Regions from separate parts of the Oceanobacillus sp. FSL W8-0428 genome, predicted to be linked through region 2. Evidence: predicted binding sites of a transcription regulator. Region 2 holds the regulator's gene; each other region holds the start of a gene.
What was found. Region 2 encodes NrdR, which represses ribonucleotide reductase genes. Its sites were predicted from a motif close to AACACNATATATNGTGTT; they were not measured.
Positions count from the first base shown of each region.

Region 1: MKY30_RS23440 (anaerobic ribonucleoside triphosphate reductase) is a predicted target of NrdR. The motif match lies at 1,123-1,140, and genes of this name have one in related genera.
Region 3: MKY30_RS20100 (vitamin B12-dependent ribonucleotide reductase) is a predicted target of NrdR. The motif match lies at 925-942, and genes of this name have one in related genera.

Region 1 covers NZ_JBBORB010000001.1:4,876,046-4,878,322, forward strand. The annotation lists gene MKY30_RS23440 (anaerobic ribonucleoside triphosphate reductase) at 1-1,049, opposite strand, end outside; gene MKY30_RS23445 (TraB/GumN family protein) at 1,353-2,277, opposite strand, start outside.
Region 2 covers NZ_JBBORB010000001.1:3,599,380-3,601,656, forward strand. The annotation lists gene MKY30_RS17150 (cytosolic protein) at 376-759, shown strand; gene nrdR (transcriptional regulator NrdR) at 780-1,253, shown strand; gene MKY30_RS17160 (hypothetical protein) at 1,243-1,416, shown strand; gene MKY30_RS17165 (replication initiation and membrane attachment family protein) at 1,413-2,277, shown strand, end outside.
Region 3 covers NZ_JBBORB010000001.1:4,188,098-4,190,374, forward strand. The annotation lists gene MKY30_RS20100 (vitamin B12-dependent ribonucleotide reductase) at 1-862, opposite strand, end outside; gene MKY30_RS20105 (rhodanese-like domain-containing protein) at 1,195-1,569, shown strand; gene gcvPB (aminomethyl-transferring glycine dehydrogenase subunit GcvPB) at 1,663-2,277, opposite strand, start outside.

The DNA.
Region 1 (2,277 bases), 1.3 Mb from region 2:
GCTTCCATGGTTGAAGTTGTAAGAGCTATTTTTACTAGATTAATACTGGTGAACGAAATATTTCCACGTCCTACACTGTTTTCCTCTCCATGCCGATTTGCCATAATACGTGTACGGCAGCCCATATAAGCTACTTCTGAATCAGGATTCCCTTCTTCATAATAAGCTAAGTTAAACGGTGCATCAATAAAGCTGAAATTTGGGAAAAGCCGTTTTGCCGTTGTTTCGAGAGCTAACTGATACAAGTCATGATTTGGATCGCCTTTGTAAAAATTAACCCCTTTTTTCATTTTAAAAATTTGAATTGGAAAAATAGGGGTCTCTCCTTTTCCTAATCCTGATTGTGTAGCTAAAAGCAGATTTTTTATAATCAGCCTCCCCTCCCTGCCTGTATCTGTCCCGTAATTAATAGACGTGAATGGAACCTGACCGCCGCTTCTGGAATGGAGGCTGTTCAAATTATGTATGAATGCTTCACACGCCTGGTAACATTCCTGCTCTGTTTCATTCCAAGCTAATTTCTCCAGTTCCTTTTGATCAAGGGGAAGCTGATATTGCTGTAATTTATGAAGCCGTTTTTCATAGGATTTCTTCACATAGGGAGCCAAATCATAATCAAATGCTTGAAAACTCTGACCACCATGCTGCTGATTTTGGTTGCTTTGAAAAACAATTGCCGCTAATGCCATCGCACTCATAATGCTTTGCGGGGATCGCATATGTCCATGCCCTGTGTTGAATCCTTTTTTCAATAATTTTCCCAAAGGGATTTGACAGCAGGTCGCTGTTCCTGTAGGCATGTAATCTAAATCATGAATATGAATATAGTTATCCTCCATTGCCTGCCTTGCTTCCGGACGCAGCATATTTTGTTTTGCATAAAATTTAGCGCTCTCACTGGCAAATTTGTTCATTTGTCCGCACGGTGATTTTCCGTCAACATTTGCATTCTCCTGGATTAAATCCTGATTAGAGCTGGATACAATATCCTTAAAATCCTGCATTAAATCTATATTTGTGCTTGCAGGGGCTTCTTTTATTTCTACCATTTTCTATGCCTCCCTATTCTTCTCCATCCATTCATTTCTTCATGTTTTCAATGTATTTCTATTTAACTTACCCAAAACTATATATAGTATAACAAGATAAAAACATTACTATATATAGTTAAATCTTAAATGAAGATGCAAGGGAGTTCAAATGTACATTTTATGACTTTTTAAAATATCTCTATAATTTTTTGCTTTATCATTTCCGCTTCAGTTAAAAACGTTCTATAATTTCGTTTTATTATAGAAAAACCTCGTAAGTCTGCGAATACTTACGAGATTTTTGAATATTTTAGATCTGATTTAATAAACATGCTCTACTTCATAGCCTTTGTCTTCAAGCTCCGTTATAATACTTGGATCAACGGTGAAATGAGCCGTCCCCACAAAGACAAAATAAACCTGACCGCTGTCTTCCTGTAAAATTTCATCCAAGCTGTTTGCCATATCAATATTCCGTTTATCATTCAACTCTTCCATATATTCATCATTAATGCCTGCTTCTTCATAACCATCGGACATCGTTTCCATTGCTTCGATATTTCCCTCAAGCCATGCATCAGCCAGCCCTTCCATCTCTTCAGCAGCCTCATCATAACCCTCAACTGCTAGTTCCAATGTCTGTATTTGGGTTTCCATGGAATAACCGCTAAGCACCTCAAATTGTTCTTCCGCACTTTCTAAAGAAACAATTTCTTTCCCTTCCTCTGTTGCTTTTTCAAGAAAATATAGATCGACAGCAGATTGTGAGTCGACGTCACTCGTCATGGTCACAAGTTCAAGCAGCATCATCTCCACGAACCATGGCTGAAAATCGTTCATTGTTTCTAAATCCAATCCATTCTCTTCAAAAATAGATGCAAGCTCCTCATATGTTTCTTCCGGCAGTTCTTCTTCCAGTGTACTGTCATCTACATATGTAGCATATTCTAATATTTCTTGCTGTGAAGGCGTTTCTTCCAGTAAATTAAATTCAGGCAGAACAACATCTGCACTATCAAACGCTTCTTCAATAGCCGGATCTAATGGATAGAAATCATCGTTTCCTAAGTGAATCGTTCCCTGCAAATACATTTCTGTATCACCAGATTCCACCTTCCATAAGAAACCGCCTTTTCCTTCGCCGTTCTCTTCTTCATTATCGGTTTCGCCCGCTGTCTCTTCTTCTGTTGCAGCTTCATCTGCTGTATCTTCAGTTTCTGCTGCATCTTCATCTCCACCGCATGCG
Region 2 (2,277 bases):
TATCGGTCGTTTATCATTAATATGTAGTAGGTCTTTGCTATTGTTTTGTGAAAATAATACTACAACCAATTACCGAAAAATGATCTTATTGAAGCTCCGAAAAATTTTACTTGTTTTTGGATGATTTCAATAAATTTTGCTTTATGTTTAACCTGAATGCTTCTTCGTTTTAGGAAAGTAGTTTAAATGTTTAAATCATGTTAAAATAGTACACACGTAATTATTATATTCATATGTTCAAGAAGTGTGCGCTTTATAAAGCAGATAAATAGAACCTGACAGCTGATTTCATAGGCTTACGAATACTGAAGGGTTATTTTTCACCGGACTTTTTGAACACTCTCTTACTAGTGAAAATATAGGATGTGTATGTATATGTCGATGGGTTATAAAATTAAACGTTTTTTTAATAATCATTCAGAAACCAGTGATAATCATATAGATAAGTCTTTAAAAACCAGGTATTATAAAGCGAGTAAGAATACAGTTATTCAAACTGTAGAGGATTATTTTAATTCGAGTCCGGATTTTTCAATTCATGCACGCTCCGATCAGCATGGAGAGATTGGAGCAACCAGCAAACGCGGTAAAAAAGTTTTAGTTATCGCTACAGTTGTTATGGTTCGGCCATACTATACAGCACTCGATTTTTCTGTAACGACAGAAACACCTGTCCATATTGATTTTGGCCATAGCAATAAAATAATAAGAAGAGTATATCAGCATGTAAATGAACAGCTGCCGGAGATAGAAATGTAATTTGAGAAGGAGTGAACGAAATGCGTTGTTCCAACTGTAATAACAAAAATACTAAAGTACTGGATTCTCGACCGATAGAAGAGGGAGCAGCAATACGTAGACGCCGGGAATGCGAGAAGTGCGGATTTCGTTTTACCACTTTTGAACGGATTGAAGAAGTACCACTCATTGTTGTGAAAAAAGATGGCATGCGTCAGGAATTCTCGAGAGAAAAGCTGACAAGAGGCATTATCAGAGCATGTGAGAAGCGGCCTGTAGCTATAGATACGATAGAAAACATTGCATTGGAAGTAGAAAAAAGTTTGCGAAACACAGGAAATTCTGAGGTTTCCAGTCATACAGTAGGTGAGATGGTGATGGAGAGACTTGCAGAAGTTGATGAGGTCTCTTATGTCAGATTCGCATCTGTATATCGTCAATTTAAGGATATCTCCGTTTTCTTAGACGAGCTGAAAGAAATTATTAAAACGGATAAACAAGCACATGAAGAATAAAAATGAAATTATGTGGCCGGGACTGCGATTACTCGTCCAGTCGAAAACATTTTTGATTGAGGGCCCTGCCGGACAAAATTTGGGACTGCGGTTACTCGCCGCACGAGAGACATTGCAGACTCTTATACATTTTTACTTTTCAAAAAAGGATGGGTTATCATGAATGTAATTGGAAAAATCCTTCCTATTGATGGATATAATGTTGTTATGGACAAACAGCCTCCACTTGATTTTAATGCTTCTTTGACACATCTGTATCAGCCGTTAATCGGTATCCAGGCAATTTCTTTATACTATACTTTGTTTTATGAGGTGGGTCATGTGCAAAAGGTGCAGACACACCATACATTAATGACATATTTAAATTTGACACTGGATGATATCTACCGTGCACGTATAAAGCTGGAAGCCATCGGGTTATTAAAAACTTATAAAAGAACAGAGGACGGCAGAGATTATTATACGTATAATGTGCAGTGCCCATACTCTCCGAATCAATTTTTCAGGGAAGCAATGCTGTCTCAGCTGCTGCTGCATCATATAGGAGAACTAAAATATAATGAGCTTTATTCGCGTTATGTAAAGGATAGCCATCTATATGGCGAAGAGGTAACAGCTGATTTTAATGAAGTGTTTGATACAATAACACCATCTTTGCCTGTTGCTGAGAATGTAAAAACAAAGAGGCAGTGCACTGAAAAGGATTCAATGGATTTTTCCTGGATAGAACAAACGCTCAAGCAGCGGTTTATTCCAGCTGAAAGAATCCTAAATTCTGCGAATAAAAAGCTTATTCATCAAATGAAGGTATTGTATGACATAGAAAGTGTTGATATAGAGAAAGCACTGCTGTGGGCTCTTGATGAAGATAATAAATTGAATCAGGAAGAGTTTAAATCAGCATGCCACGACATGTTTATTTCCCGTAACAACGGGCAGTCTATCCGTTTAAAAGAAAAGATAACGGCGAATACAGAGGCTATAATGAAGAAGCCTGAAACAAAGGAAGAACAGCTTATTCAAG
Region 3 (2,277 bases), 590 kb from region 2:
TTTGCATCTTAGAAATAATAAATTCAATAATATCCGGGTGAGAATCAACAAGCATAATCATTTGCGCACCTCGTCTGGAGCCGCCTTGTTCCACCAGATTTGTCAATTTAGCAATATCATCCAGCCAGGAAACACTGCCGGATGATTTTCCGTTAACGCCTCTAGCCAATGTGTTACGCGGTCTTAACGTGGAGCCATTTGTACCGACACCGCCGCCTCGTGACATTATCTCCATCACCTGCTTACGATGATCCGAAATTCCTTCGCGGGAATCTTTTACAAAAGGCATAACGTAGCAATTAAAATATGTTACATCTGTTTCAGCTCCTGCGCCATAAAGCACGCGCCCTGCAGGAATAAAGTTCATGGAAGCTAATTGCTTGTAAAATGCTTCAAAGGATGCAGCCTTTCTTTCTTCCGTTTCTTCAACCTCTGAAAGCCCAGTTGCATTTCTTTTGGCAATTTGTTCATAATAAATTTCCAAAGGCTTCTCGATAACATCAAGAGAACGCGTAATAATACCGCTTTCCCGCTCTTCTTCCTTATCTAATACACCAATATAATCTGATTCGACAGCCACTTTCGCCTTGTTTTCTTTCCAATTAATATCTATAATAAACCCTAGGCCCCGTGCCGGGAATTTAGGATCTGCTTTTACAGTCAGAACGACAAAATCGCCGTTTTTTAACGTTTTTTTCTCCATATCTTTAAAAGCATATCGATCCAGCATTACCAGCCTGGACACACCTTGATGTGTAATATGCATTTCCTCTGTAATTGAGTGTACTGCTTCGAATTTTTTTATATCTTCATTAAGCGCATCTATATTAATCTGTCTTAATGATTCCAAATGGATAGTCAATGTTATCGCTCCTTGTCATCTTACGATTAATTAATTATTAGTTTATCATATCCACTGCCCAAAATACAATATATAGTATCCATTTCATTATTTCGACACAATATATAGTTAATTATCAGAATAGCAAGTAATTCCCATTAAAATATTGGCTATTTTTTTATTCCCTTAAAATGGATGGGGAAACCTCTCCTTTATTAAAAATAACATCTGAAATTTGAAAGAAGACTATTTTTTTATAATAAATAGGGGTTTCACAAATAAAAACTTTGAAAAATAAAATCCCTGCCCATATAATGAATATGTAGAATATAAAGATAGACGGGGGAAACAAAATGACATTTTTACTTATTGCTTTAGTTGTTCTGCTTGCGGTTTCTATTTTTCGCTTTTATAGACAACGCACTTATCTAAATGGATTGACAGAAGAACAATTTCGAGAAGGATATCGTAAAGCACAGTTAATTGATGTTCGTGAACCGCAGGAATTTGAAAGAGGTCATATCCTTGGGGCGCGTAATATTCCGGTAACACAGATGAAGCAAAGACTTGTTGAAATGCGAAAGGACAAGCCTGTGTACCTGTATTGTCAAAATAGCAGTCGTTCCGCAAGAGCTGCGCAGCTGTTGCACAAAAAAGGATTTAAGGATATTTATCAGCTGAAAGGCGGATTTAAAAAATGGACTGGTAAGATTAAAACAAAAAAATAATCTTTTCTGGTTATCGCCATTGAAATGCATATTTAACGTTAAAAGCTGATTCAGAGCAAAAATTACTCTGAATCAGCTTTTATTATCTGTTATTTATGATATTTCCCCTTCTTCATATCGAAGTATCGGCTTACGAGCAGCTGTAGCTTCATCCATCCGTTTTACAATTGTATTGTGCGGAGCTTCCTGAACAATTTCCGGATTTTCTTCTACTTCCTTTGCAATATGAATCATGGTATCAATAAAGGAATCCAATGTTTCTTTAGACTCTGTTTCAGTCGGTTCGATCATCATTCCCTCTTCCACATTTAGCGGGAAATAAATTGTCGGCGGATGAAAATCAAAATCTAACAGTCTTTTTGCCATATCTAATGTCCGGACACCCAGTTTTTTCTGAATACTCCCTGATAGTACAAATTCATGCTTACAATGCTGCGGATACGGCATTTGAAATGCTTTTTCCAGTTTGCGCATCATATAATTCGCATTTAACACAGCATATTCACTGACTTTTTTCAGGCCTTCTGCACCCATCGTCCGAATATACGTATACGCACGTAAATTAATACCGAAATTCCCATAGAACGGTTTGACACGGCCAATGGATTTTGGTATGTCATAATCCAAGCTGAAAGTACCGTTGTCTTTAATAATCAATGGTTTTGGCAGATAAGCGGCAAGCTCCTCACTGACCCCAACAGGTCCTGA